Regions from separate parts of the Companilactobacillus sp. HBUAS59699 genome, predicted to be linked through region 4. Evidence: predicted binding sites of a transcription regulator. Region 4 holds the regulator's gene; each other region holds the start of a gene.
The links. Region 4 encodes LexA, which represses DNA repair genes until DNA is damaged. Its sites were predicted from a motif close to CNAACANNTGTTNG; they were not measured.
Positions count from the first base shown of each region.

Region 1: a site for LexA is predicted at 1,719-1,732, ahead of U8519_RS02075 (Y-family DNA polymerase). Genes of this name have one in related genera too.
Region 2: a site for LexA is predicted at 5,476-5,489, ahead of U8519_RS10820 (ATP-dependent DNA helicase). Genes of this name have one in related genera too.
Region 3: a site for LexA is predicted at 1,708-1,721, ahead of parE (DNA topoisomerase IV subunit B). Genes of this name have one in related genera too.

Region 1 is NZ_JAYKTV010000001.1:392,912-400,898, reverse strand. Features, by position in the region: gene U8519_RS02080 (DUF2075 domain-containing protein) at 446-1,642, opposite strand; gene U8519_RS02075 (Y-family DNA polymerase) at 1,758-3,272, shown strand; gene U8519_RS02070 (hypothetical protein) at 3,269-3,697, shown strand; gene U8519_RS02065 (2-hydroxymuconate tautomerase) at 3,720-3,905, opposite strand; gene U8519_RS02060 (hypothetical protein) at 4,028-5,017, opposite strand; gene U8519_RS02055 (hypothetical protein) at 5,078-6,424, opposite strand; gene U8519_RS02050 (hypothetical protein) at 6,435-7,847, opposite strand; gene U8519_RS02045 (MucBP domain-containing protein) at 7,945-7,987, opposite strand, start outside.
Region 2 is NZ_JAYKTV010000006.1:3,656-11,642, reverse strand. Features, by position in the region: gene nrdF (class 1b ribonucleoside-diphosphate reductase subunit beta) at 1-892, shown strand, start outside; gene U8519_RS10830 (sce7725 family protein) at 1,434-2,354, opposite strand; gene U8519_RS10825 (hypothetical protein) at 2,351-3,067, opposite strand; gene U8519_RS10820 (ATP-dependent DNA helicase) at 3,045-5,432, opposite strand; gene U8519_RS10815 (DUF1634 domain-containing protein) at 5,545-5,928, opposite strand; gene U8519_RS10810 (sulfite exporter TauE/SafE family protein) at 5,928-6,770, opposite strand; gene U8519_RS10805 (hypothetical protein) at 6,773-7,252, opposite strand; gene U8519_RS10800 (alpha/beta hydrolase) at 7,262-7,987, opposite strand, start outside.
Region 3 is NZ_JAYKTV010000001.1:471,450-479,436, forward strand. Features, by position in the region: gene parE (DNA topoisomerase IV subunit B) at 1-1,626, opposite strand, end outside; gene plsY (glycerol-3-phosphate 1-O-acyltransferase PlsY) at 1,847-2,464, shown strand; gene U8519_RS02410 (aldose 1-epimerase family protein) at 2,489-3,364, opposite strand; gene hslU (ATP-dependent protease ATPase subunit HslU) at 3,376-4,812, opposite strand; gene hslV (HslVU peptidase proteolytic subunit) at 4,828-5,352, opposite strand; gene xerC (tyrosine recombinase XerC) at 5,366-6,265, opposite strand; gene topA (type I DNA topoisomerase) at 6,265-7,987, opposite strand, start outside.
Region 4 is NZ_JAYKTV010000001.1:214,112-222,098, reverse strand. Features, by position in the region: gene purL (phosphoribosylformylglycinamidine synthase subunit PurL) at 1-193, opposite strand, end outside; gene purQ (phosphoribosylformylglycinamidine synthase subunit PurQ) at 196-870, opposite strand; gene purS (phosphoribosylformylglycinamidine synthase subunit PurS) at 870-1,118, opposite strand; gene purC (phosphoribosylaminoimidazolesuccinocarboxamide synthase) at 1,129-1,833, opposite strand; gene purK (5-(carboxyamino)imidazole ribonucleotide synthase) at 1,842-2,963, opposite strand; gene purE (5-(carboxyamino)imidazole ribonucleotide mutase) at 2,956-3,441, opposite strand; gene U8519_RS01180 (YneF family protein) at 3,696-3,926, opposite strand; gene U8519_RS01175 (DUF896 domain-containing protein) at 3,990-4,232, opposite strand; gene lexA (transcriptional repressor LexA) at 4,329-4,952, shown strand; gene rplS (50S ribosomal protein L19) at 5,054-5,407, opposite strand; gene trmD (tRNA (guanosine(37)-N1)-methyltransferase TrmD) at 5,523-6,251, opposite strand; gene rimM (ribosome maturation factor RimM) at 6,251-6,769, opposite strand; gene rpsP (30S ribosomal protein S16) at 6,840-7,112, opposite strand; gene ffh (signal recognition particle protein) at 7,196-7,987, opposite strand, start outside.

The DNA.
Region 1 (7,987 bases), 180 kb from region 4:
AATACTTCAATCTGTTGGATTAGTTAATTGCACTAATAGTTTTTATGTTGAGAAGTCAGCTTTAAGCAACAGTGTGTATTAATAGTAAGAGCTATAGTTAAAAATCCATAATTATTATTTATTCTATGGTGTGCCTACCTGGATTAATCGACTATAAGACTGAAGAATATGTCCTAAAGATTCTGCAAGACCATTGATTCAATAATCAAAGAGATGTCATTATCGTTACAAATAATTGAATGATCAAGCTAATGGTTGAATTGATATTAACCAACGTGATAAAGAAAAATACCAAAGTTGTAATCAAATCCGCATTCAGTTCCAACTCCCCTACTACAGCTTTGATTCACTGTAATAAATTTAGTGTGATAGTTATGAAGAGCGAAAGGAATACAGCTTCTTATAATTTAAGTTATGTAACCTCACCAAAACAAAAAAGAAAGCCTTAGCTTTCTTCCAAATACTTATAAATATTAGCATCGTGGAAATAAATATAGACTCCTTTAATACCACGCTTCATCAACACATTAATAGAATTGAGAATAATCAATTTTTTAGCCGTATCAGTATCATCGATATCATTCTCGTGTCTCTTCTTAAATGCCTCTTGATCTTCATATGCATCGATATTAATTCTTATCTTCCCCTCACCTGCATACTCGATCGATGGACCAACTATCACTGCCACATAATTAAGGTCAAATCCTTGTACGGTATAAATCGAACCTATTTCATTAATAGTTGTATCCTTTTGAGCCCAAGTTGTACGATCATAGTTATATTGGTCCCAAGGAAGATGGAACTTTCCTTCATTAACATAATGCTTCTTACCGTCAAGAGTTGATGGATAGTCTGCTGTTGCTACAATTCGAGACTTCTTATATTTATCATTATCACGACGCAATTGCTGATACATTTTTTCAGCATCATTATATATTCTGAATTCATAATTACTATCAAAACCACTAAGGTAGTCAGAATTTTTAGACGCAATAGAATCTAACTGTAAGTTAGTAGTTAAGTCATTGATCCACTTTATTACTGAACGCGGCGCCTGCATGCGCATCTGAACACGTAATGTTGCCAGCTTATATTGTAATTTGAATTTTTTGACTAGATTATCGATCACACGCTGTGACCAATAACTTTTCAGCTTCAAAACTTGTCGTTCATCATAAACAATCACAACTATCCTTGCCAATTTGATGATTTCTTCTAACTGATTATGCTGCTCAAAATTATTGTACCTGTCAGCTTCACTCAACAATAAATGTGCTTCATCTATCACGACTATGTCAGCAATCTTGTGTTCTTTGTTCATTCGATTAATAAAGGTAGTTGGTCGCAAAAATCGATTCTTACGTAATTCCGCAAAACTACCGGCATTATCTTGATAGACTTTCAATAGTTCAGAATGATTAACTAAAAAATAATTATCAGTTCGATCCTTTTTGGCTGAGGATTCAATATTTAAAAACAGTTGTGTCAAAATAACACTCTTACCTGTTCCCGCATCACCATTCAATTGGAATAGCCCTTTACTTCCGCGATTTAAATTCTCACGCGAAAACTCTAATATTTCATTAAAAACATCTTGTTGTTCTGCAGTAAGATGTTTATTTGGTAAAACAGAATCTAACATAATATCTCCTAACTTATACGAATTTCATTATATTATTTTGAGCATATACAATCAAAAAATGATACAATATTGTATATGAACGTATGTTCGTACTGGACGTAAAGGAGGACCGCCAATGACAAAACAACGTACTTATATGGCTATCGATTTAAAATCATTTTATGCATCTGTTGAATGTGTCACCCACGACTTGAATCCTCTTAACGATAATCTAGTTGTCGCCGATAACTCACGTACCGACAAGACTATTTGTCTTGCTGTTTCTCCTGCACTCAAGAAATTCGGTGTTCCTGGTCGTCCGCGATTATTTCAAGTTGAACAAATCGTCAATAAATTAAATCGAGAACGACTAAGCTCTACACATTATTTAACAAAATACTCTTCGATAAATCGTCATCATTTACTCAACTCACCAACACTAAAGATTGGCTATAAAGTTGTTAAACCGCGAATGAACTTTTATATGCACAAGAGTGCAGAGATTTACGGAATCTATCTACGTTTTATCTCCGCTAAAAATATCCACGTTTATTCCATTGATGAAGTTTTAATGGATGTGACAGAACATCTTGAGCATCACAATACCACTGCCCATGCTTTAGCTAAAAATATTATTCAAGAAATTCAAGCGGAGACCGGCATTACAGCGACTGCAGGTATTGGAACTAATCTGTACTTAGCCAAAGTAGCTATGGATATTGTCGCAAAACACATCCCTGGAGACAGTGACGGTGTCAGAATTGCTCAAATGAATGAGCAACAATATCGAAAGCTGTTATGGGCTCATCAGCCTATGACTGATTTTTGGAGAATTGGGCGTGGGACTGCCAAACGATTGGAAAAATTAGGACTATATACAATGGGCGATATTGCTCGATGTTCTTTAGGTTCTCTTTCGGATACTAAAAATGAAGAAATAATTTATCATGAGTTTGGTAAGAACGCTGAACTAATCGTTGATCACGCCTGGGGACACGAGTCGGCTACGATGGCTGATATAAAAAATTACCGATCTGACAATCACGGTTTATATTCCAGTCAAGTACTGATGAAACCAACCTCATTTAAGGACGGCTTAAAAATTGTTCGTGGTATGAGTGATAACTTAGCGTTAGATTTAGTCCAAAAGAAAGCTGTCACTGATCGAATCGGCTTAATTATCGATTACGATATCACTAGTCTTCAAACGAATAATTTCACTGGTAAACTAACTACTGATTATTATGGTCGAAAGACTCCCAAACCTGATCACACTTTTGTGAAATTAGACGTTGCCACATCATCGTCACTTGAATTACGCAATACTTTTAAAAGAATATACGAGGACCTTGTTAATCCAAAGATGTTGATTCGCAGAGTTACCTTAACTGCAGCTAATTTGATTAACGAAACTGCCGCTCTGAAAGATCAAAAATTTAAGCAAATCAATCTTTTTGGTAATCCAGAACAAGAAATAATTCAAGAAAAACAAAATCAATCAAAGCGTGAGCAAGACCGTATCATTCAAGAAACTATTTTAAAGCTTCAAAAAAGATTTAATAATCGTAATATCATTATAAAGGCATCTGACCTAGAAGAAGGTTCTACTACAATAGAGAGAAACAACCAGATTGGAGGACATCACGCTTGATGAATGAAAAGGATTTAATTGAGCAAAAAATATTTAACGATACTTCCTCGTATCAAGACATTATGAACATCCCCTATCATCAATCCAAACGTCACTTAGCGATGAATCAATTGGATCGTGCAGCACAGTTTGCTCCCTTCGGTGCATTGGAAGGTTTCAATGATTTGATCAAAGAAAAGGCTGAAGATTATAGGCGAAAGAAATACACCAGTACTGACGATGAAAAACATATCATCAGGCAATTAAAATATTTACAAATTCATTCTTCAAAAGTAGAAGTAAATTACTTCAACGATACCTCTGGATACTATGAACATTTTAAGGGATATCTTCAAGACATCGATTGGTTAAAGGGACGGGCTAATTTTGATCAGGATTCAGTAGTAATTTTAAATATACGATCCATAAAAAGCGTAAAAAAATAGACACCAGAAGGTGTCTTATTTTTTATTCATCACTCTTCAAAACGCCACCAACAGCGTAGTGTTCCTTTTCCATTTCGTTCAATACAACGTGAACATGTTCTGCAGGTGCACCTGTGTTTTTTACAATAGCATCTGTAACGTCTTTTACCATACCTTTGAGTTGTTCAGGACTGCGTCCGGCGATTAGATCGATGTGTACTAGTGGCATAATTTTTCTCCTTTATTCATACTTTAACGAATATCATTTAAAAAAACGACACGAAAGACATTTAAATTATCTCATAATATTAATATTTTATAAACTGTTAGTAAGGTCAAATGTTTAATAGCTTATTCATTATGATATATAACTAACGACATGTCATCATATAGTTTCCCTAAATCGCCATATTCTGCATAAGCTTCTTTATAATCATCACTATCCGTATTTTCAGGATCATAATACAAGTCTTCCGTATAGAATCCAGGTATATTTGTTGTCATCGATAAAACAGTATCATGATCAACAGTGAAATTAGCTTCATAGAAGTTTTTCATAAACCTTGCACTTGTATATTCACCCTGGATTATGTCATCATAATGTCCATTATAAACATATGATATTTTTATATTCCATAGTTTTAGTTTATCATTAATTAATTTATAGTCACCTTCTATAATCATAAATTTATAATAGTCATAACTAATCTCTTTTTCGTAATGCCATAAAAATTTATTATTCTTAAAAGATATATAGTTTCTTGCTGAACTCTTGTCCACAAATGATTTGCCAGATAAACCATCATACTTTTTTCTATAATTTTGAGTGTCGTTATGTAATATTGATATTAACTTTTCAGGTTGAGACTTGGATGGGTAAGATCTATCAAAGCTAGAATTATAGCTGATTGCTCTTAAATAATGTTTCTTTATTTCATATTGCTCTTCATATGTTTTAGAATACAATCCATTTTTTCTTGATATTGGCTGTTTACTTTTGCTCTTCCTATCATCTTTAGAAAATGTTTCCTCAATATTTGTCGAATAAGTTAGGCTTATTGTTCTATTTTTATTAACTTTATACTTTCCCTTACTTATAAGGCGTGTTAATCCTCCGTCTTCATCCTGCACTCTAATATAATTACCATTTTTATAAAAATGGATTTTATCTTTCATATGCAAATGTATAACTTTTGATTCAAATGTATGCCCCACAATTTGATTTGTATCATATAAGTTCGAAAATCCATTCAAAAATCTGGTCAAAATGAAATACATAACTAAAATTATAGCTATAAAGATCCCTAGGTACTTTATAACTTTTTTTAAAAACTTTTTCATATATTTAATTCCTTAATTTCAATGCATTACTAATTTTACTGAGTAATGGCCTCGATTTTTTTAGTCTTCTTCCGGATCTACCAGACGAAGAATTCCGACTGGATTACCCATATAAATTTTTCCATTTGTTCCATAAATTATTACATGATAAGTAACGGTATTATCATAATACAGAGAATATATGGCAGAGACTTCGTATGTATCTTGAGGATCAGTATCGTCAGAATCAGTTACCGTATACTTATCACCTTTTTCTATTCCAAAACTCCCATCATACGCCTTCCACGCATCCTCATCTCCATCAAGTTGCCCTGTACTAATAATATAATCTCTAAATTCTTCAGCCGAACTAAATTCTGAATTATTAGAATCACTTTCTGAAGCCTTATGCATCTGTGAACCAAAGGTAGAAACAGAATAACTATTAGCATAATCATCATACTTAGGTTGGCTTTGAGAAGCATCATCTGGATAGTTATCTTCCATCTTCCAACTCTTGAAACTTGCACCAACTAAAGTGAGGTCGTTGTTGCTATATCTTAACTTCAAAGTCTTACCAGCTAATGGACCACCAGATTTTTGATATTCAAATCCACTTAGACTCATTAAATTACCATAATATGCATTTGATTGCCTATTAATATTCAATGTCATAATTTGACTACTTGAATCGTAAGAATATGTCCCTTCAAATACTGCCATTACAGCCGAATCTTTATCAGCATCCTCATCTTGATAACCGTATCTCCAAATAAAATTACTACCTTTGAAAGCAATGGCATTCATTGGTGTGTCCATACCGTTGGATGTGAATCCGTGATTTGAGAACTTACCATAAGAATTATTGTACTTACTCATCTCTGACTGATAATGCTTACGATAATTAACAGTCTGCTTGTCAGTCTGATAAAGCTTAACCTTATTAACTGTACCCAAGAGATAAGTTTGCTTATTCTTGATCTTAATTGCGTGATCTTCAGCCGCATTCAATGTACTGCCTTCTCGTTGAACAATACTGATTGGGGCAGATCCATTAGACAAAGCTGCATCACTATCAAATCTTTCTTCCGTTACACTGACGATATTCATAGTTATGTCGCCTGATTTAGAAATCTCATAAGTTCCTCGCTCAGTGAAACGACCAGCAAAACCATTAGAACTAATAATGTCCTGTACAAAATGATTGTCTTTTCCAAAGTACATTGAATACTTGTAATCAGGATCTTTAGAAGTTCCATCACCGTGATGTACTCCTTTAAAATTGTGTCCTTTAATAACTATTTTTTTAGTTGCGTTTTCTGTCTTATCTGGACTGGCAGTACTACTTGTAGAATTATTACCACATCCCGCCAAAATCAAAACTGATAGAATACTGACTGGCAGTATTAAATATTTACTGTATTTCATTATTTCTCTCCTATTTATTTGCGGCATATTCTGCATACGCCGATGTTAAATCTTCATCATAAACATTAAAATGGCCTGAATATAATTTTCCATCTGGAGTTATATAAATAGTCCTACTAATATCTGAATCATCATTCAGTACTGTATATGCATAAGAAACACTATAAACTATAGGAGTATCAATTTGTTCATCATCAGCACCTTCTCTAGTCATCGCTGTTCCGCCTTGACTTGATCCAGTAACCCAAAATCCTGAATTTTCCTCTGTAGCAAGTGAATCATTTTCAGCATAAAAATTAGTTAACCATTGAACAAAGTCTTCCTTAGTTGGAAAAATATCCGTCACTGATTTAGTTGAATTGTTTGTATTAGCATTATTATTTTCTTCAAAAGATGATCCACTGTTACTAGCTTTTTCCATCGCAACTGTATACACATCTGGCTGATTGTTTTTAACTAATTTATTATAATTTGGTGTTCCATCAACAGTCCCGTAATCTAGCATGTCATCAGATTCAAAATCATTCGAATTTATCATTAAATGTAATCTATTATTTTTAGTAAACTTAAATACTAATTTTTTAGGCACATCACTATCTGTTAATTTATCTTGATATTGATTACTCGATAATTGGCTAATTGTTCCTTGAAATATACTACTGTGATATTGAATATATAATGTTAAACGATCTTTACTTAACTTATATTTACCCATAAATATTGCCAATCGTGCACCTTGTTCATTATCTGATGAAAATTCATTGTCAGGTCCACCAAACTTCCAAATAAATCTACTTCCTTTGAAGGCAATCTCATTACTGAGCATTTCTGTTGCTGGACTCATAAAACCTCGGTCTGACAACTTTGTATCTTTGCCAAAGTACTTTTCCTTTTTACTTTTCATGTAGGAATCATAATCAGAAAGATTTTTATTATCAGTCAATATAAACTTAACTTTATTTTTACCATGTCCAACATACATACTATTGTCAGAAATAGTTAGTTCCATATGATTCTGTCTATCTTTATCAAGTTTAGTTGGATCTATAAAAATAGGTGTTGAACCATCTTTCATTTCCACTTTATTTTTGTATGTCTCAGTTGTTGCTTCTTTAAAGGTCTTTATTTTAACTTTATTATTTTCCAATAATTTATATTTTGCATTAAAAAAAAGTTGTCCCCATTGATGCCCTACTTCAAATTTTCCTGATTCAATTAGAAGGGCTTTATTATCCTTAGCAAAATAAATAGTAATGCTGCCATGACTGGCATTTTCAACTTGTGTACTTGCTTTATACGCTTTTCCAACAATCCCTGAATCATTTTTCGAAGTGCTATTTTTTTTAGTTGACGAGTTACTGCAACCTGATAAAAAGAATGCGAATATCAATGCAATACTCAAGGCCCTAATTAATTTTTTCATACTTTACCTCATAATATATTATAAATACAACATAAAAAAGGCTTCCATAAGTATCCCAAAGATAAGCAAACTTATTGAAGCACTTTTAATTACAATATTAACCTTCTGGTTGAAGTGGAGCATCATTTGCAATATACGTA
Region 2 (7,987 bases), on a different contig from region 4:
AACCTTAAGCAAACTCGAACAAACTGTCGTAGGACACGTTTTTGGTGGTTTGACTTTACTCGATACTCTTCAATCACAAGATGGTATCGAAGCCATGTTGAAGGACACGAGAACTCAAGCCGAAACTGCCGTCTTCAATAACATCCAGTTTATGGAGTCAGTTCACGCCAAGAGTTATTCTTCCATTTTCAGTACTTTGAACTCTGCTGAAGAGATCGAAGAGATTTTTGACTGGACCGATCACAACGAATTCTTACAAAAAAAGGCCGAGATCATTAATAATATTTATCAAAATGGTCAACCGCTACAAAAGAAAGTCGCCAGTGTCTTCTTGGAGAGTTTCTTATTCTATTCTGGTTTCTATACCCCACTTTATTACCTTGGAAATAACAAACTGGCTAACGTGGCTGAAATCATTAAATTGATCATTCGTGATGAATCAGTTCACGGAACTTATATTGGCTACAAATTCCAATTGGGCTTTGAAGAATTATCAAATGACGAACAAGAAAAGATGCAAGATTGGATGTATAACTTATTGTATGAACTCTATGACAATGAGGAAAAATACACTAATGAATTGTACAAAGGTACTAATTGGACTGAAGAAGTAATGGTCTTTCTTCGTTATAACGCCAATAAGGCTTTGATGAACTTAGGTCAATCACCACTCTTCCCTGATGGTAATGCTGAAGATGTTAATCCAATCGTTATGAACGGTATTTCTACTGGTACAACTAATCATGACTTCTTCTCACAAGTTGGTAATGGTTATTTGATGGGCCAAGTTGAAGCTATGAAGGATTCTGATTATGACATTGGTTTGAACGATGACAACGGTACTACTGATAATGGTGGGGAATTGTTTAACAAGATTAAAAAACTTAAGTAGTTATTGTTTGTCGCTGGTTGCCTGGTTGCCGCTAAGTGTGGTCAACAATTCCATCTGCCGTGGACCGGTTTCAAACTGCGTTTTCAACCTCGCTGGGAAGCCTGTAGTCTTCCCAGTCGTCCAGTGTTCTAAGCGATAAATCGCTTAGAACACTTTTACGGCGGATTCCATTGTTGGCCACACTCAGCTAGGTTTGTATTACTTCTAAGCTACCATCTACTTTGAAATAAAGTAATATTCAGATTTTTATTTTACAAATTAAAATAGCATATCACAGCAACCGGATATTAATATATCCAAATTGCTGCGATATGCTATTTTTGATTGATATATATTCAGCTTCCGGTCAGCAGTAATGGAATCAGTAGCGAAAGTGGTGTTAATGCGGTGGTTTTCCGTATTTACAGCACTGGACGTCGCTCTTGATTTGCGGTTTATACAAAGCAAGAACGCGAGACTTGAGACCGCTTTGTGGCTCAAATCGGTCCCGCATCTGATGTAATTACTGCTGACCGGAAGCGACATTCCACCTCAAAACTATTTAAGCATTTCTCAACTCCCCTAACCGGTGCATCAGTTGGAAATGGTGCATTAAGGATAACTTTTTGACATTCCCCAATCCGGGAAACTTATTTTGCTCGTTATATTTCAATAATTCTTGTAATGCTGGGGTATTGTTTAATCCCTGTAATTTAGGGGACCACATTATTAATTTATGTAGTGCCTCAAAAAATTTTATTTTTTGGCCACCCATTGTTTCATTGCTATCTGAGACAAAGTGATGGATTCGCAAAGTTCCATTAGTGGTTGCATAAATAATGTGAATCGCAATGGCCCGTGATGGCATCCCTTTATCAAAGTAATGACTACCAACCATTGAATAATCTCCAAAGCCATGATAATTATCGACTTGCTGCCACCAACTAGCTGGTTGAAAGTATTCATCATTAACATTTTCATAGTCAGCTACATGATCAACGAAAGCTAAAGGATCAGTCAATGAAATTGCTTTGGCGCCAACTATTTGGTGTAATCTAGCTTCTTCAGGTATAAAAATATTGTCGATTTTCTTCAGCAAGCGAGTGTTTTCATAGGCTTTCAGTAAAGGATAATTCTTTGCAATCAAAAAACTCGTTTGTGTACTCGTTGTTTTCAGAAAATCACTGCTGAAATCTGGTGCTAAAATGGCAGCCGGATGAAAAAAGTTAACTTCAGATAGATCTGGTAATGGATGAATTTTAGCTTCACCATTTAATCCGTACAAACTGACTTGCGGATTAGCAATCAAACTGAAGGGCTGATGATGTTTTATAAAGCTCTCAACCGTCTGTTGTAATTCTTTAGAATCTCGCACTGGCTCAATTATCGGAATAATACTATCACCTAAATAATCATCCTCACATAACGTTTTGAGAGCCAAAAGATCGTACATGCGTCCACGCAAATAAGGATAGTAAGTCATAGCTTGCCCTCCAAATTTGGTTGCTTTAATTTCTGCAACTGTAATTTCAATTCTTGATATTCCGCATTTCTAGCATCTAATTCTTCTTGCAGCGCCGTGACGGCATCACTTTGAATGTCTCCTACAAATCGATCATAGACGTTGTGATCTGGCTTATAGATGTCATAGCCTTTCTTAGAACGTTTTTTCATTTCCTTGAATAGTTGATCATCCGAGTACAGTTGCAAACCTTTTTTGACACGTTTGGCTTTATCAACTTCACGAAACAGTGATGCCACAAAGTGTGAGGTCAGAGATTTTTCATCGACTTGTAATTCTTGATACTGAGCTTTTTTGGCGATTGTTAAAAAACCTGGTGTCCGTAATGTTTGGGGCGATAGATCAACGGCTTTTTTATCAAAGGATCGATAGATCATTACACCGATATGCGTGGGGATCTCTGACTCCACTTCTTCGTATAATTTTTGTGGCAAGACGAAGTAATTATAATTACCGATAAAAGACAATTTAGCTTTTGAATGAAAATCCGCTTTAGTAACTTTTAGTTCATAGCAACGCCACTCGACTTCACCATTAGGTAGTTGCTGATAACTCAAAGTATCGACGATGCCTTTTTTGTCTGGCATCGATACTTCTTCAACAACATAACTCCCTTGCTCATAACAATACTGATAGAGGGTACTTTCTAAATTACGAGTCAGTTTTGTTTTCATTATTATCCTCCGTTTGATGCCAAAAATTATCGATCGTAGCGACCAATTGATCAAGATTACGAATCCGTTGGTAATACTGCCAGTGTGGCGGGAACAGCTCCGTATAACGTCTGCTGGCAAATCTCTGATCCAGTAACAAAATTATTCCTGTATCGTGACTGCTACGGATCAAGCGACCGGCTGCCTGCAAGACGTTGTTCATCCCTGGCAACTGATAAGCATACGCAAATCCCTGGCCATTTTCTTGATCATAATAATCACGAATCAAATTATTCTCAGGACTCAAGCCTGGTAATCCCACACTGACGATAGCCACACCGATCAGTCGATCACCTCGAAGATCGATTCCTTCGGAAAAAATCCCTCCAAGAACACAAAAACCTACTAACGTTTCGTCAGGATCTTTTTGAAATTGGTCCAAAAAATTCAATCGCTCCTCATTAGTCATTCCATTAGCCTGCATGGTAGTTTTGACCAACGGGTGGACCGCTTCAAAGGCTTCTTTGATCTGTTTCAAATACCCATATGACGGAAAGAAGAACAAATAGTTGCCCTTTTTAGCCTTGATCAAAGTATACAAACTAGCCACTATGGCGGACTCGCTGTTCTCACGTTCACGATAAGTTGTGCGAATATATTGCGTTACTAAGATAGCTTGATGCTTTGGTGGAAATGGCGATGGCAAGCGATAGGCAAGACTATTAGCTTCACCTCCCAGAACGTTTTGATAGTACGACATTGGTGACAAAGTAGCCGAGAATAAAACTGCCCCTGCTCCCATATTCAAGGACTTATCTAAGAAGTCACTTGGATCTAAGCAGAGTTGTTTAACGACTACCTGTTGATCTTCCAGTACGATCCTCGTCTGATAACTGTCATCGTACAGATTACCGATCTTGACAAAGGTCAGACAATCAAAGAAAAAGTCCTGAACTGCAGTAAAAAATTCCGATGGCTTTTGTTGCGCCATCCAATCAGTCATAAAGTCGGTGAATTTACGCAGTACTCGTAAGAGTGATTCCGGTGGTTCAGCTGTCATCCGTTCAGTTAACTGCTCTTCTTCTAGACCATCAGCTAACTTCTTAAATCCACGACGAACTTTTTTTAGTTCTTTTTGTAGATCTTCACTAGCTTGTGTTTTGATGACTTTGGCCTTCTTTAATAACGGCGTTATAGCAGCATTAGAGATCTCAGCTGAATACATATCACGCGAGCGACTGACCAAATTATGGACTTCATCGATCAAGAAGAAATTCTCAAGATTTCGTTCTGTAAAAAATCTCTGCAGATAAACTAATGGATCGAATAAATAATTGTAGTCACAAATGATCACGTCACAGAATAGTGACGTATCTAGTGAAAACTCAAACGGATCAACCGTATGTTTGTGAGCATACTCTTCGATCGTCGCTCGGGTGATTAGATCTTCATGTGTCAGTAAGTCCTTCAAAGCGGGCTTCAAGCGATCATAATAACCGACCATATAAGGATTGTCTTCTGGGGCTACATCTTGTTCCTCTGGAAAACGGATCTTATCCTTAGCAGTCAAAGTAACACTCTTGATCTTCAGCCCGTCTTTAGCCATCAGTGCCAAAGCTTCTTCAGCTACGTGCCTGGTACTCTGCTTAGCAGTCAGATAAAATAACCGTTCGATTTTGTCTTCTCCCATTGCTTTGACTGCAGGGAACAAAGTCGAGATCGTCTTACCAGTTCCCGTGGGTGCCTCGATGAACAAACGTTTTTGCAAACTGATTGCCTTGTAAACTGCTCCCGCCATTTCATGTTGACCGGTCCGAAACTTCGGAAACGGGAACGGTAGGGATTTGATCGAATCATTACGATCACGACGCATATCAGCTCTTAGCGTTAGCCAATATTCATATTCCTTGATCAAGTCGTCAAAGAACTTAGTTAATTCTGCCCGTTTAAAGACTTTTTTAGTCCGAGTTATTTTTTCTTTTGTAACTTGAAAATACGTCAACTCCAAAGTAACTTCATCAAAGTCAGGATTATCTTGCAGCAGTAAGTATCCATAGACTTTTACTTGTCCCCAGTACAAGTCATGCGTATTATCAGAGATATCTTCAAACGCTTGATCAGATGTCTTGATCTCTTCGATCAGTAACGAATTAGTTGTCGTTTCGATCCCATCGGCACGGCCCGAGATGACGTAATCTTGATCATTCATAGTAACGATTTTTTTTAAATAAACTTCACTCTCGTAATCACTGGAGCGACCACTCTGTAACTTACGATGAATCCTAGCTCCAGCTAGAGCAGTATTCTGACTATCTTTGTTCTCAACCAAGTCGCCTTTTCGTAGAACAAATTCCACTAATTGTCTGATACCAATACGTGTCGCCATAACGAGCTCCTTTCTGAGCAAAATACAAATCAACTAACATTATAAAACAGACGTTCGTACTTGTCTTCAAAAAATGGGCAAAGAAAAAAAGACCTCATTTGAGATCTTCTAGTTAACTTCGATATCCCATCATCATAGCAAATATCAAAATTATCAAAACTACCGTTGTAATAATAACGTATAAATTATCATGTTCTTTATAAAAAGCATAGATCGAAACGACTACTCGTAAGACTGGCGTTAAGATCAATAAGAAAATTCCTAGCATAATGACCGCATAGGCTTTGCCAGCCGCAATTCCGGAGAATATGGCCGCAAATCTTCGTGGAAAACTGCCATCGTAACCTCCGCCACCATTAACGAAATACATAATGATACCAATCATAACTACAATAGCAGAAGTTATAACGCCGATACGCAGGATCTTACCGATCACTAATTCAACTTGTCTCGTTTCTTCATGCATTGACTTAAGATCTGTTTTTTTCTCAGGCATTAGAAGTTCACCCCAAATCCTTTAAGAACCATTTGCACTCCCATATACAAAATGATAGGAACAAAAATCATTCTAATAATTCTAGGTTTCAATACTTGCATTACACGGGCACCGATCAAAGCACCAACTAAAACACCGATGGCCAATGGTCCAGCAATATCAGGTCTGATCGATCCATTGAAAAAGTATACCGTAGCACTAGCAGCGGCCGTAACACCCATCATCAAGTTACTGGTTGCACTTGAAGGCTTCAATGGCATCTTCATGATCGTATCCATAGCAATAACTTTGAAAGCACCACTACCGATACCAAGTAAACCACTGGCAAGACCAGCAGCCCACATCATGATAAAACCGCCAGGAACATTCTTCATCGAATAATCAACTTGTTTTTGTTCGGCTTTATCATAATAAGTACTAGCTAAGTTAAGCTTAGCAACGAGCTTATCATCGCCGTTATAAATTGATTCGCCCTTCTTATCCATCAACTTGCGGATCATATTGTAAGTTGAATACAATAGGAAAAATCCAAATAAGACATACAGGAAAGTACTCGAGAATAAACCGACTAGTAAGGCACCCATGATAGCACCAATCGTAGTAGCGATCTCCAAAAACATCGCTACACGCAGATTAAGCATATCGTCCTTTAAATAGGCAATCGTCGAGCCTGAGCTGGTCGCAATAACGGAGATGATACTAGCACCGATCGCATATTTGATATCGAGACCCATCATAATCGTCAAAACTGGCGTTATGATCATCCCTCCACCAATACCTAAAATGGCACCAAGACAACCCGCTGCTATTCCCATAACTAATAGTAACAACATCGAATTCATAATTAATCTTCTTTCTCTGCTTCGTTTTCATCCTTATTCTTGAAATTTTCAGCAGAAGTTTCATAGTTCTCTTTCATTATACCGATAGTTTGTTTAATTTCTGTATCATTCATTTCATTTTCAGAAATTAAATCAATATGAAACTTAGAAGCGTTCAAATAGTCACAACGAGTCGATAAGTAGAACTTAGTCTCTACTTCCGCCTCATCGTCAAAAAAGTGAGTTACTTTCTTGGCATCGTCAAATGGCAGGTTGATCACACCTGTTTCGACATAAAAATCGATTGGAAATTCTGCATCAACCACGTGGATCATTACTTGCGATAATTTATTTTCGGATAGATCCTTTGTCAATTGTTCCTTCGCCTTATTGAGTGCCCAGGGTGATTCTTGCAAAAGATCGTCCTTACTGATCTCTAAACTATTTTGTTCGAATGTTCCTTCAGTAACTTTTTCAATAAAATCATTAACTTTGATTTTCATAATTTCCTCCTAGAGATAGTGTTCCAAAAAGTTTTCCACAGTTGCTTGATATTTGTTGGAATCAATATAATAACTTCTGATATGCACACCTAAACTATCATAAACCATTCTTGAAAAGTTTCCACAGGTGGATAACTTTCGTTCCATTTCAATCGGCACTGTGAAATCATTCTTGCCGTGCATGAATAGTACTGGTAATTGATTCTTTGCCAGTGCTTTTTGGCAATTTGCCTGACCATAAAAGAAACCTGCTCGAATTCTAGAAATGATCGAAGCACCTTTGATCAGCCACAAACCTTTGATCTTGTAACGTTTTTGACAATGATAGCTCAAAATGTCTTCGGCACTCGTATAACCAGAGTCTTCAATCACTGCTTTCACATTATCAGGTAAGGACTCCCCTGATGTCAACATTACTGTTGCGGCTCCCATTGAAGCACCAAATAAAATTATTTTATCATTGGGACGATGCCGTAACAGTTCGTCGATCCAATCAAGCAGGTCACGGCTTTCGATATAACCGTACCCCATGTACTTGCCACCACTTTGACCGGCAGCTTGATTGTCGATCTGCAAAACATTGTAGCCTAAATGATGGAACAATTGGGCATGAATGTCTAGCGAACTGTGGTCGACCGCAAAGCCATGGACCAAAATAACTGATACGTCAGCATTATTGTCGGTAAACCAGCCCACTAGCTTATTACCATTGAACTTTGATTTGATCGTCCAAAC
Region 3 (7,987 bases), 260 kb from region 4:
TTGTAACTTGTACAAAGGAGGCAAGGCAATATAGACATGTCCTGAATCGACTAGTGGTCTCATGTAGCGATAGAAGAATGTTAGTAGCAATATTTGAATATGCGAACCATCATCATCAGCATCAGTCATGATAATGATCTTGTCATAATTACGATCTTCCAATTTGAAGTCAGCACCAACGCCGGCACCAATTGTATAGATCATTGTATTTATTTCTTCATTTTTATAAATATCTTCTAATTTTGCTTTTTGAGTATTTAGAACTTTACCACGCAATGGCAAGATTGCTTGGAACTTACGGTCTCGACCTTGTTTAGCAGAACCGCCGGCTGAATCACCCTCGACTAAAAACAGCTCATTCTTAGCTGAATTCTTAGATTGCGCTGGAGTAAGTTTTCCGGACAATAATCCATCGGTCTTTTTGTTTTTCTTACCATTTCGACTGGATTCACGTGCTTTTCTTGCGGCCTCACGTGCCTCACGCGCCTTCAGAGACTTCTTTACAAGAGTTTTGGCCTGTTCACCATTCTCCATCAAATAAAAGCTCATCTGCTCGTAAACAAGCTGATCAACGGCTGATCTAGCCTGAGGTGTGCCTAGTTTTCCTTTAGTCTGGCCTTCAAATTGAAGTATCTCTTCAGGAATACGCACTGAAAGAATAGCTGATAATCCTTCTCGAACATCACTACCTTCAAGATTCTTACTATTCTCCTTCAATAAACCAACTTTTCTAGCATAATCATTGAAGGCTTTAGTAAGTCCTGATTTCATACCTGATTCATGCGTACCACCATCAGCAGTTCTAACATTATTTACGAATGAAATAATGTTCTCTGAGTAACCGTCGTTGTATTGACCGGAGAACTCAATTTCCATGTCGGAATTAGTACCTTCAACATAAAAAATACCACCAATAGTATCTTTGTCTTCATTCAGATACTTAACGAAAGATTGAATTCCATCTTCATAATGGAAAACGTCGTTCTTTTCTTCTTCGCCACGTTTATCAGTAATAGTGAATTTAACACCCTTGAGTAAGAATGCTGATTCACGCAATCTTTCAGCCAAAGTATCGTAATTATACTTAGTAGTTTGGAAAATACTAGCATCAGGTTTGAAACTAATAGTTGTTCCACTGTCTTCTTTGGTAGATCCAGTTTTCTTTAAAGTACCAACTGGATGTCCACCATTTTCGAATCGTTCCTCGTATACTTTATGGTCACGTACAACACGTACAGTCATCCATTCGGATAACGCATTAACAACTGATGATCCAACACCATGCAGTCCTCCAGAAGTCTTGTAACTATTCTCAGAGAACTTACCACCGGCATGAAGCACTGTTAAGATGACTTCGATTGTTGGCTTACCGCTGGAGTGCATCCCTGTAGGCATACCACGACCATGATCGACAACAGTAATACTACCGTCACGATTAATTGTTACGTTTATTTCTTTTCCAAATCCTGATAGTGCTTCGTCAACCGCATTATCAACGATTTCATAAACCAAATGATGCAGTCCGCGTGAATCAGTTGATCCGATGTACATACCGGGTCTCTTACGAACAGCCTCTAGGCCTTCCAAAATCTGGATCGACGAATCATCATATGATGATTTTGGCATTTATATCATTCCTTTTTTATTAATTACTAGCTCGACATTTTACTATTATATCACTATATTTTAACATCAAAGAATCTTTTTTGAACATATGTTCGTTTTTTTAACTTTTACTTTTTAGTCATTTTAGTAGATAATGTCTAAGTTGGTATTTGTTATTCGAAATAAAAATACCTTAGAGTTACAATATACCAAAAAATAAAACTTAGAGAGTGATTTTTATATGAAACTTCTCATTTGTGCAATTTTAGCCTACTTAATTGGCTCATTTCCAACTGCATATATCGTTGGTAAAGTATTTTTCCATAAAAATATCTTTAACTATGGTAGTGGAAATGTCGGAACAACTAATGCATACCGTGTCTTCGGACCATATGCAGGTACAGGAGTCCTAATAGTCGATATTTTGAAGGGAACATTAGGTGCTCTAATGCCCGTCTTCTTCGGGCTCGATCATCACTGGATTTTATTCATTGGAATTTTTGCCGTCATCGGTCACGTATTCTCAATTTTTCTTAAATTCCGTGGTGGTAAAGCTGTTGCTACCAGTGCTGGTATTTTACTAGCATACAATCCCTTGCTATTTTTAATTTGTTTCATCTGCCTAGCAACGATTGTCTATGTAACTAGTATGGTAAGTGTGGCTAGTTTAACCACTGTGTTATTCTTCGCCATTGCTTCAATATTCTTACACGACTGGATACTAACGACAGCAGCGGTTATTGTAACTATAATCGTCTATGTACGTCATATACCTAATATTAAGCGTCTGTTGAAAGGAAAAGAGAATCTCGTTCCTATCGGATTAGCTTATAAACGACAACAAAAAAACGACCATTAATTTGGTCGTTTTTTTTGTTATTCTCTATTGTATTGAAATGCTAAAGTAAGCTTCAAATTGTTCGTTAGGAGCTAATTTGTTCACACCATACTTTGTCTTGAAGTTATTGTCGCTATCTTTCTTATCAGCAAGTCCCCACCATGGTTCGATACACATGAAGTTACCTGCATCCGGATAAGTTGACCACATACCAAAGTACTTAGCGTTACCAGTATCAAGAGTGATCTTGTGATCTGATTTTTCACTTGAGATCGACACTACAGCTGGATCATTCAAACGATATACTACAGCATCGTCCTTGAATTCTTCGCGATTCATTGGGAAGTTTTGATCTTCAACTTTGTGTTCACCATCAAGATCGATTTGATGTTCCACGATAGGAATACTTGATCTTGTTTCTGCTGGATCAACTTTTACGTTATAATCCTCAAATTTAAGACCATCATCAAATGGTACTGAGAAGCCAGGATGTGCACCGATATTGAAGTACATATCTTCTGATTCTTCCAAACTGTCAACTAAGTAGCTGATTTGTACAGTATCTTTAACTAATTGATAAATAACACTTAACTTAAAGTGATATGGATATTTAGCAAGACTTGCTTCACTAGTTGTCAATGTTAAGACAAGTTTTGAATCTGTTTGTGATTCTAAAGTAAACTCTTGATCTCTAGCAAATCCATGTTGTGTCATCTTATATTCATTGCCATCAACAAAATAATGGTCATCTTTTAAACGTCCAACGATTGGGAATAGGATTGGTGCATGTCTTCCCCAAAACTTAGGATCTGCTTGCCAAATAAATTCTGCATCTTTGCCATTTTTAATGCTGCTTAATTCTGCACCCTTTGAGTTGACCTTAACGGTCAAGAAGTCATTCTTTAATTCGTACATTTCCATAATCTTTCCCCCTAGAGAATATAACGCGATAGATCCTGATCATCAGCAATCTTGCCGACTTGCTCTTTGACGTACTCACGAGTAATTGTGATATCACCCATTTGCATATCTGGACCTTCGTATAGAATATCTGCCAAAATCTTTTCTAAAACTGTAGCCAGTCTTCTGGCACCAATGTTCTGATTAGTATTATTAAGGTTGTAAGCGATTTTTGCAATCTCTTCAACTGATTCTTTAGTAAAAGTTAAATGAATTCCATCTGCACGAGTCAATGCTACATATTGTTTTGTCAAAGCATTATCAGGTTTAGTTAGAATTTGAATAAAGTCTGCTTCAGTCAAATCTTGTAATTCAACACGAATTGGGAAACGTCCTTGCAATTCAGCAATTAAATCACTAGGTTTACTTTCAGCGAAGGCACCTGAGGCAATAAATAGAATGTGGTCTGTATTGACCGCACCATACTTAGTATTGATTTGTGAACCTTCAACGATAGGCAAAATATCACGTTGAACACCCTCACGTGAAACTTCACCAGAGTTTTTCTTGCTGCCAGCAGCAATCTTATCAAACTCATCGATAAAGATGATTCCGTTGTTTTGTGTACGTTCAATTGCTGATTGATAAATTTCATCATGATCAACACGTTTTTGTGATTCTTGTTGGATCAACAATTCACGAGCTTCACTTACAGTCAAAGTTCTAGTGATCATTTTCTTAGGCATTAAAGAATCCATCATACTACCCATATCAAGACCCATTTGAGCCATCTGATCATTCATTGGATTTACTTTGCGTGATTCTTCAACCTTAATGGTTACTTCTCTATCTTCAAGAAGTCCCTTATCCAATTGTTCCTTCACTGTTAAACGTTGATCACGGACTTCGTCAGTTACTTCAGCGTTGCTATCAGGATCCTCATCGTTATTTTGACCACCCATAGCTTCTTGTAAGTTCGTAGAATTTTGCAGGTTATTTAACATAGACATAAAGTCCATGTTGTTATTATTTTGACGTTGTTCTTTTTTGATTCCAGGAACTAATAGCTTAACTAATTTTTTATCAACATCACGACGAACTTCAGGACGAATCTCATCGAATTTTTCTTTTTCTTCCATCGTAACTGCAACATCAACTAAGTCACGAACCATTGATTCTACATCACGACCGACATAACCGACTTCAGTAAATTTTGTAGCTTCGACTTTTACAAATGGTGCTTTGACCACTTTAGCAAGACGTCGAGCAATTTCAGTTTTACCAACACCAGTTGGTCCGATCATCATTAAGTTCTTAGGTGTTATTTCTTGTTGCAATTTCTTTGGTACTTGCATACGGCGGTAACGGTTGTACAAAGCAATCGCTACTGCCTTTTTTGCATCATCTTGTCCAATAATATAATTATCTAATTGAGCGACTATTTCTTTCGGTGTTAAAATGTTGTCCATTTATTACTCTCCAATTTAAAATTTGTCTGAAATAATATTATCGTTTGTAAAAATATCAATTCCTGAAGCAATCTTGATTGCCTCACGTGCCATTTGTTCGGCATCCATATCTTTGGCATGACGTTGCATGGCGATTGCCGCAGCTTGAGCAAAATTACCACCAGAACCGATAGCTACAACATCCTCATCAGGTTCAATGATCTCACCACTACCAGAAATCAATAATAAATTATCTTTGTCCATAGCAATCAACATAGCTTCTAGTTTTTGAAGAGTTGGATCTTTTCTCCAGTCTTGAGCCAACTCAACCGCCGCACGTTTAAGATTACCTGAATATGATTTTAATTTTTTCTCTAACCAATCTTGTAACGTAATGGCATCAGCCACACCACCAGCGAATCCGATAACCACTTGATCATCGAAGATACGTCTGATCTTATGAGCTGAGCCCTTCATAATAAATTTCTCGCTTAATGTAACTTGACCATCACCAGCAATAGCTGTATGACCATCATGCTTAACTGCAACAATTGTAGTCATTTACTTACCTTCCTTATCTTGGAAAATATTTTTTGTAATCTTTTTGGAGATGTTCCATTGTCACATGAGTATAGATCTGAGTAGTTGATAAACTGGAATGTCCTAATAATTCCTGAACTGTTCGTAAATCAGCTCCGTGATCTAACATGTGTGTGGCAAAGGTGTGACGGATCATATGGGGATGTATATCAGAAGTCAAACTAGTTTTTTTGATAATTTGATTCAAGATGTATTCAATTCCTCGGCTCGTCAAACCCTTACCACGGTTATTAACAAAAACAAATTGATGATCCTGCTTATTAGCTTCCATCAATTTGTTTCTACCGTTATCAATGTACCTTGTTAGTGCATCCCTTGAATAACTGCCAAAGGGTACATAACGATCTTTGTCACCTTTACCATGCACCAGGACGATGTTATTCGTGAAGTCTAACTGTTCTAACTCCAAATTAGCACATTCACTAACACGCATCCCCGTCGCATATAATAATTCTAACAAAGCTGAGTTCCTTTGGGAAAGAGGATCTTCTCCCTTAACCGCTTCAAACAACTGATCCATTTCTTTTTCATAAAAGAAACGTGGCAGTTTACGACCTTTATGACGTAATTGAACTAGGTCAAACGGATTAGTCTTGATGAATTTATTACGCAACATAAAATTATAAAAAGAACGTAATGCTGAAATCCTTCTAGCAACTGTCTCATCTGCATAGTCTTTTTCATCCAAGAACGTCAAATAAGTTTCAACATCGACCCGATTAACTTTTGTGAATCCTTTGAAACCACCATTTTGATCTAAGAACTTAACAAAGTTATCGATATCTTCCAAATATGATTTCTTCGTGTCATCAGAATAATGATGGTTGATCATCAAATAATCAATAAACTTATCAATTAAATCTTGTTCGATCACTATTTTTGAACCTGCTCTTCATAATCGCCATTAGGACAAATAACTTGGCGACCACCTTTAACTTTCTTTTCGACTAGGTAGTGGCCATCCTTAGGACAATCACGGCCAATTGGCTTATCCCAAGATACGAAGTCACAATCAGGATATCTTGAACAACCGTAAAAAATACGATTCTTCTTAGATTTTCTTTCGATAACTTGACCTTTTTTACATTTAGGACAAACTACGCCGATCTCTTTAACGATAGGTTTAGTATTACGACAATCTGGGAATCTTGAACAAGCATAGAATTTACCATAGCGTCCCATCTTGATGACCATAGGTGCGCCACAAATATCACAGTCCATACCAGCTGGTTCATCTTTGATCTGAACTTTTTCAATTTTGCTTTCAGCTGACTCAAGTTCCTTAGCGAATGGTTTGTAATAATGATCAACTACTTGAACCCAATCTTCTTTGCCTTCTTCGATCTCATCCAATTCATCTTCAAGATGGGCTGTAAAGTCAATATTAACAACATCTGGGAAATAATCTTGAATCAAATTATCAACGATCTCACCAAGTTCAGTTGGTTCAAAACTCTTACCGTTCAACTTAACGTAATAACGTCTTTGGATAGTATCGATTGTTGGTGCATAAGTTGATGGACGACCAACGCCGTTTTCTTCCAAAGCCTTAACTAGTGAAGCTTCAGTATATCTTGCTGGTGGTTGTGTGAAATGTTGTGCCGGATCATTTGATTGAAGCTTAGCCTTGTCACCTTCGGCCAATTCAGGAAGAATATTATCTTTCTTATTTGACTCTGATGTACTTTGATAGACCTTGCGGTAACCTTCAAACTTGATCTTAGAACCATTAGCTCTGAACATCACACCGTTTTGTGTTAAATCAACAGTCATAGTGTCATAAACAGCTGGTGTCATTTGACTAGCAACAAATCTGGACCAAATTAGTTCATACAAACGGAATTGATCACGACTCAGGATTTCTTTTAGTGACTTAGGTGTACGTAATACTGAAGATGGGCGGATAGCCTCATGGGCATCCTGTGCCCCTTCTTGGTTCTTATCCTTACGCATCTTAACGGCTGCGAATGGTTCACCATATTCAGAATGAATGAACTCTGAAGCTTCAGCTTGAGCGACTTTTGAAATACGCTTGGAATCAGTACGCATATAAGTGATCAAACCTACGGTACCTTCCTTACGTCCTAGGTTAATACCTTCATAAAGTTGCTGTGCGATCATCATTGTTTTTCTAGTCTTAAAATTCAACTTACGGTTAGCTTCTTGTTGAAGTGAACTAGTTGTAAATGGTGCTGCTGGAAATCTCTTACGTTCCTTCTTAGTTACCTTTTCAATTTCAAAATCATCTTTTTTATTGATACGACCTAGAATGTCTTGAACTTGATCATTATTTTTTAATTCAACTTTTTTATGATCAACACCATAAAAATTAGCTTTAAATTTGTCTTTTCCATGTTTGAACATTGATTCGATCGTCCAATATTCTTCAGGGACGAACTTCTTAATGTCTTTTTCACGTTCAATAACTAACTTCAAAGCAATCGATTGAACACGTCCAGCACTTAAGCCTTTCTTTACCTTTGCCCAAAGGATCGGAGAAATCGAATAACCCACTAGTCTATCAAGAACACGTCGTGCTTGTTGAGCATCAACTAAGTTCATATCAATACTGCGGGGTGTTTTGAATGCTTGTTTA
Region 4 (7,987 bases):
GTTTGCGCAGTACCTTTTTAGAATTCTTGTATGAGCAATGTTCACTCCACATAACTGAATACAATCCTGCTTCGGTATAGTTAGGTAATCTGCCCAAAATCTTCTCACTGATAAGATTGAATTCTTTATCACTCAAACCCCAAGCTCGGTAGATTTTTTCTTCTTTGATCTGGATAGGTGTTGGTTCATTCACTGTTATTGCACCTCGCTCTTTTGAGTTTCTAACATCGATTGAAATAGTTTTAAACCATCATCGGAACCTAAAATTACTTCTAGAGCTCTCTCAGGATGTGGCATCATTCCTAAAACATTTTTTTGCTTATTTGTAATTCCAGCAATTTTATCGACACTGCCATTAACGTCCTCGCTATATCTAAAGATAACTTGATCATTGTCATTCAATGATTGCAATGTCTCAGGGTCACAATAATAACGTCCTTCACCATGTGCTATTGGAATATCGATTTTTTCTTTCAAACTGTAATGATTAGTAAATAAAGTTTCGTTATTTTCAACGGACAACTCTACTTGCTTACAGATGAAGCGATTTTGACGATTATTCGTCAATGTTCCTGGTAATAATCCAATTTCAGTTAAAATCTGGAATCCGTTACAAATACCTAGAACTGGTTTGCCTTGTTTAGCAAGTCTAATTACTTCTTTGATTATTGGTGCATGGCTAGCAATAGCCCCACTTCTCAAATAATCACCGTAGGAAAATCCTCCCGGAATCAATATTCCGTCATAACCCTCAAGTGACTCTTCCTTGTAACTGACCAAATCTGCTTCTTGTTTGATTCCATCTTTAATGGCGTAATACAGGTCCATATCACAATTGGAACCTGGAAAAACTATGACAGCAAATTTCATTAAACTTCCTCCACAATTTCATATCGATAGCTTTCGATATTAGGGTTAGCCAATAATCCATCACAAATCTCATCAACATCTGTTGTCAAATTATCGTTGTTTTCATCAAATTTGATTTCAAAGTACTTACCCATTCTTACTTCGGCTACATTCTTATATCCCATAGTGTGAGTGGCATCTTTAATTGCCTCACCTTGAACATCAACTACAGAATCCCTTAAAGTTACGTATACTTTTACTAAAACCATGATTATCTCCTTATTCAGCTGTCAATCTATCCAGCACTTTTTGATAAGTTTCAACTAGATCGCCCTTTTTTTGTCTAAAAATATCTTTATCTAATGAATTGTGGCTAGTCTGATCCCATAATCGACAATTATCTGGTGAGAATTCGTCAACCAAAATTATTTCATCGTTCAGACGACCAAATTCCAATTTAAAATCAATCAAATCAAGATTCTTATCTGCAAAAAATTTGACCAATAAATTATTGACTGCTAAAGCTTGATCCTTAACATAATCAATCTCATCTTGAGTTGCTATTCCTAAAGCTAATACTTGTGAATCGTTGATGAACGGATCGTCCAATTTATCACTCTTGAAATAAAATTCGATGATAGGTTTTTCTAATGTTTCACCTTCAATAAGATCAAACTTTCTAGCTAAACTTCCAGAAACTCTATTTCTCAAAACTACTTCCAGTGGGATCACTTCTGTTTTTTTGATCAATTGTTCGTGATCTGAAACATTTTTGATTACATGTGTCTTAATGCCATTTTTGATTAAATAATCAAATACTAAAGTTGCAATTTGGCAATTGAGAGTTCCTTTACCAGGAAAAATTTCTTTTCTTTTACCATTCAATGCTGTCGCTTGATCTTTGTAGACAACTAATAATTCGTCTTCATTTTCAGTTTTAAATAAGTCTTTGGCTTTACCTGAATAAATTAATTCGTTATTCATAATCTCTCCTAAACATCCCAAATTGGATTTTGTTCAATTTCTTTTTCTGTTGTCTCAATATCATTCGTCAAAATGGTAATATGTCCCATTTTTCGATTATGTTTAATCTGATCCTTGCCATAGTCGTGAAAATTCCAATCACTGTGTTTAAAAACATCTTGGCGGGCTTTCTCTAAGTGTTGGCCTAATAAATTAACCATTATTGCTGGCTTAAACTGTTCAATTGATGGCATGGGCAGATTACATACACCGCGAATGTGTGCATTAAACTGTGAAATATTGCATGACTCGATAGTCAAATGTCCAGAATTGTGTGGTCGAGGTGCAATTTCATTTACAAACAACTCGTTATTTTCAGAAATAAAAAATTCTACACACATCGTGCCAATTAGTTCGAGTTTTTCCGATATTCCTTCTGCAATTCGATGAATCTCATTACTCAATTCATCATTGATTCTTGCTGGACAAATACTCAAATGTAAGATATTTTCACGATGAATATTTTCAATTACTGGAAAAACTGCTGTTTCTCCTGAGCCGTTACGAGAAATAACTACTGACACTTCCATTTTCAATTCAATTGTTTTTTCTAACATGCATTCACCAGAACTAACTAACTCACTAATTCCAGTTTGTAAAGTATCACTTAGACGAAGCTGTCCCTTTCCGTCGTAACCGCCACGAGTAGTTTTTAAAATAGATGGAAATCCGATCCTCAGTGAAGCCGATTCGAAGTCTTCCATATTATCTACAATTGCATGTGGAACGACTGGAAAATTATTTTCTTCAAGGAATTGTTTTTCCAAGGTTCGGTTCTGTGTAACAGTCAATGCCTTTGTTCCTTGAGGTATATACGTATACTTCGATACTTCGTTTATTGTTTCAGCATCGACATTTTCAAATTCATACGTCAAAACATCAACATTCTTGGATAATTCAATCAGTGCTTCTAAATCATCGTATTCTGCAACTATCTGTGCGTCTGACACTTGTGCTGCCGAACAATTATCCTGTGGATCCAAAATAATTACTTTGTAGCCCATTTCTTTAGCAGAGAACGCCATCATTTGTCCCAACTGACCTCCACCGATTATTCCAATCGTCGAACCAGAGAGAAATTGTTTATTCAAGATTTTTCCCACTTTCTACTGATTTGTCATGCATTTGATTTTGGTAATCAATCAAATTAATAGCATATTGCTTATTTTCCAATGCACATATTTTAGTAGCTAAAATTGCAGCATTAGTGGCTCCTGCATCACCGATCGCTACGGTTGCTACCGGTACACCACTTGGCATTTGAACGATGGAAAGCAAAGAATCCATTCCACTTAGTGCATTTGATTTAACGGGTACACCGATAACCGGAAGAATTGTTGAAGAAGCAACCATTCCCGGTAGATGTGCGGCACCACCAGCACCAGCAATGATAACCTTGTAATGATTGGCAGCGGCTCCTATCGCGAAGTCAAGCATTTCCTGTGGCATTCGATGTGCCGAAATGACCTTTACGTCGTAACTAACTTCCAATTGTTCAAGAGTTTCAATGGTTCTCTCCATTGTTTTCAAATCTGAAATTGAACCCATAATTATTGCAACATCTTTCATTATTCGTTTACCCTTTCCAATTAGTAATCAAAGTTTATCAGCAATGATTTTAATTTTCAAGCTAAATACGTACATTATTATCTATAATTTTAATAATCATTCGTGAATTCGCTTTAAAAAAGAAAATATTAAATATTAATAATAATTATAGTTCGTAGTTTATTAGATAATCGTTAATGAATACAAAAAAAATAGGTTGAACAAGATTAATTTAATAATCTTATTCAACCTATTTAAATTAAACATACAAAAAATTACTTTTTGCTGTTTTCTCTCTTTTGTTGTGCTTTCATTGAGCTCATCAATTGATTTAACTTCTTTTGTGAAGGCTTTTGTCCCATTTGAGCCATCATTTGTTTAATCATTTCAGGACTAATTGGTGGATTATCTTCGAAGTATTTCTTCATGTACCATCTGGCAGCGAAGAAACCAATAATCAATCCAACTAGTAAAGCTAAAATTCCAACTGCGATTGTTATTCCCATATCTTGTTCTCACCCTTTCCGTACATCTTATAATGATACAAAAGAATTAATATAATTAAAAGACTAATCGTCACGTAATCCTTTTTTACGTTGAATTTCTTTTACTTTATTAGGTGTAACTTCCTTGCCTTCTTTGTCATAGACTCTCATCATTTCGATTTGAGATCTAAAACTTGCACGAAAGTTCTCTAAGTATTTTCTACGAAGACTTGCTTGTTGTTCCTCTTCTTCGTGTGTCAAACCACCATTCTTTGATTTGTGTGCCAATTCGTTGATCTTGGCAATGAGTTCTTCTTGTTCTTTCATTCTATATTATCTCCTAAATACATACCGAACACTTGTTTGAATTTATATCACCATTCTGATACAATCTAAATAAGATACTAACAATGAGGTGTTCTAATGTCAAAAGCTGAGGGCTCTAAACAATCCCAAATTTTACAATGTATTCATGATTATTTAGATGATCATGGATACCCACCAACAGTCAGAGAGATTTGCGAAGCAGTAGATCTCTCTTCCACATCAACTGTTCATGGTCATCTTTCTAGACTTGAAAAGAAAGGCTATTTACAACGTGATCCAACTAAGCCACGTGCAATTGAACTTACAGTCGCCGGTTTAAATTCCATTGGGGTCAAATCTAAACAAATTCCTATTTTAGGTGCCGTTGCTGCTGGTCAACCAATTACAGCTGAACGTAATCCTGAAGGATATTTCCCCATTCCACCTGACTTAAACCGTGATTCTGGTGAATTGTTCATGCTGGATATTCATGGTGAAAGTATGATAAACGCTGGAATATTCGATGGTGATCAAGTAATCGTCCACGAACAAAATACAGCTAATAACGGCGAAATAGTCATTGCTATGACTGAAGACATTGAAGCTACCTGCAAACGATTCTACAGTGAAAATGGTCACTATCGTTTACAACCAGAGAACGATACTATGGATCCAATAATTCTCAATAATGTTGAAATTCTTGGAAAAGTCGTTGGACTATATCGTTCACAAATATTTTAATCAACACAACCTTAAATTAGTTCTAAGTAAAGATGATCATCTTTGCTTAGAACTTTTTTTGTAAAAAAAAGATGCCTCGAGGGCATCTTTTGATTGCAATATTAGATATCGCGACGACGTTCTTTAATACGTGCAGCCTTACCTTTACGATCACGTAGGTAATATAGCTTACTACGACGTACACGACCATGTCTGATAACTTCAATCTTTTCAACACGAGGTGTGTTTAGTGGGAATGTTCTTTCAACACCAACACCACTACTGATCTTACGAACAGTGTATGTAGCACTGATTCCTGCACCGTGTCTCTTAATTACAACACCTTCGAACAATTGGATACGTTCACGTGAACCTTCAACAACCTTGGCATGGACACGAACTGTGTCACCAGGACGGAAGTCAGGAATATCTGAACGTAATTGTTCTGATGTAATATCTTGAATTAACTTATTCATAAAAAATTTCTCCCTATTCGACACTCTTATACATCCTCAATGGTGCACAGCGGAATATCGTTAATATGTGTTCAAACACTCTTACAATGATACATTATTTATATTTCAGTGTAAACTATTTTTTTGATTTTATTTCTCGTAATAATTTTTTCTCTTCATCTGACAAAGCGACCGTCTCTAATAAATCCGGACGACGCTCTAATGTCTTCTTAAGAGCTTGTTTTAAGCGCCATACGCGGATTTTCTCGTGGTTACCGCTAGTTAACACATCTGGCACTTTTTTGCCACGGAAATCGGCAGGGCGTGAATACTGAGGATATTCCAATAATCCGTTTGAAAAAGACTCATCTTCAGCCGATACCGAATTACCTAGCACACCGGGTACAAATCTTAATGTTGCATCGATCATACTCATTGTGGGAAGTTCTCCACCAGTCAAAATATAATCGCCAATAGAAACTTCATCCGTTACTAAGTCTTTGATTCTCTCGTCAAATCCTTCATAATGTCCACAAATAAAAACCAGCTGGTCTTCTTTAGCAAAATCACGAGCCATCTTTGTATCAAATGTTTTACCCGCTGGATCTAACAAAACAACACGTTTCTTACCAGGTTTTTGTTTTTCAACGTAGTCCATAGCATCATAGATCGGTTGTGCTTGAAGTAACATCCCTGCTCCCCCACCATATGGTGCATCATCAACGTGATTTTGTTTATCAGTAGTGAAATCACGGAAATCAACTACGTCAATATTGACCAAGTCTTTCTCTTGCGCCTTACCAATCAACGATTCATCCAGCGACTGAAACATTCTTGGAAAAATACTTAAAATTGTAATATCCATTAGTCTATCAATCCATCCGGAATCTCAACATCAATTCTTTGATTATCGAGATCCACTTTTTTTACAACATCATCAATATAAGGAACTAAAACTTCTTTATATTTTGTTCCCTTTACAACCCAAACATCGTTGGGGCCTAATTCAATAATTTCTTTAACTTTACCAATATTACCTAGGTCAGGATCAATCACATCCAGACCTATTATCTGACTATAAAGAAATTCACCTTCAGCTAATTTTGGTTTAACCTCATCATCTGAAAACAATTCAGACTTTACGTACTGCTCTACATCATTGATATTGTCGTACCCTTCAAACTTGATCAGAACAAAATTCTTATGTTTGCGTGAAGATTCAACGATCAATTGTTTTTCAGCACTTCCTGATTTATGAAGATACAACTTAGCTCCTGGTTTGAATCTTTCTTCTGGAAAGTCAGTAATAGGCATGATCCTTAGTTCACCCTTAATACCATGAGTATTAACAATTGTTCCCACTCTGTATAATTTTTCGGCCATTGGCTCCTCCATGATAAATAAATAGGACCTGACAAAACTAAGTTTTATCTGATCCCACTTTTTTTATTCATTATTTTGAATATTTGTTTTCATGATACTTTTGCATAATACCATGTGTCTTAAGCAAGTTGCGAACTGTATCTGAAGGTTGTGCACCTTTTTGTAACCAGTCCATGATCTTGTCATCATCCAACTTGATTTCTTCTGGTTGTGTAATTGGGTTGTAGTAACCAACTTGTTCGATAAAGCGGCCATCACGTGGTGCACGTGAATCAGCAACAACGATTCTATAAAATGGTCTTAACTTACTACCCATACGTTTCATTCTAATTTTAACTGACATTCTGTTTCCTCCTAAATACTTAACTTTGTTAGTATACACAAAAAAAATAGAAGTGTAAAGTTTTTTTCTTTACACCTCGCATTTTATTTTGATTTAAAACGTTTGATCTTCTTCAAGCGCTTCTTTTTGTTCTTTTTCTGTTTTTTAACCATCGAACGCATTGCCATCTTACCAATTTTTCCGGACATTCCTCCGCCCATCATTTGGTCTAAGCCGTTCATATTACCTTTGCTCATTTGTTTCATCATGTCACGTGATTGTTTGAATTGCTTGATCATTCTATTAACTTCTTGAATATTACGTCCAGATCCACTAGCAATTCTCCTTCTACGTGATGGATTCAACATATCAGGATTCTCACGTTCTTGAGGTGTCATTGAATAGACGATTGCCTTCAAGTGATCGATATCTTTTTCACCGATACTAACATTGGCTAATTGTGGATTATTTGCCATACCAGGGATCATCTTCATGATTTCATCAAGCGGTCCCATCTTTTGAACTTGATCCATTTGGTCAATGAAATCATTGAAATCAAAGCTGTTTTCTCTGATTTTTTCAGCCATATCTTCAGCTTGCTTAGCATCGTAATCATTTTGGGCTTTCTCGATAAGAGTGAGCATATCACCCATTCCCAAGATACGATCCGCCATTCGATCAGGATGGAAAACATCTAATTGATCTAATTTTTCACCTTGACCAATAAACTTAATTGGTTTACCCGTAACCGAACGAATTGAAAGTGCGGCACCACCACGAGTGTCACCATCTAACTTAGTTAATACAACACCAGTGATATCTAATTGCTCATCAAATCCATGAGCAACTTTAGCGGCTACTTGACCTGTCATTGAATCAGCAACGAACAAGATTTC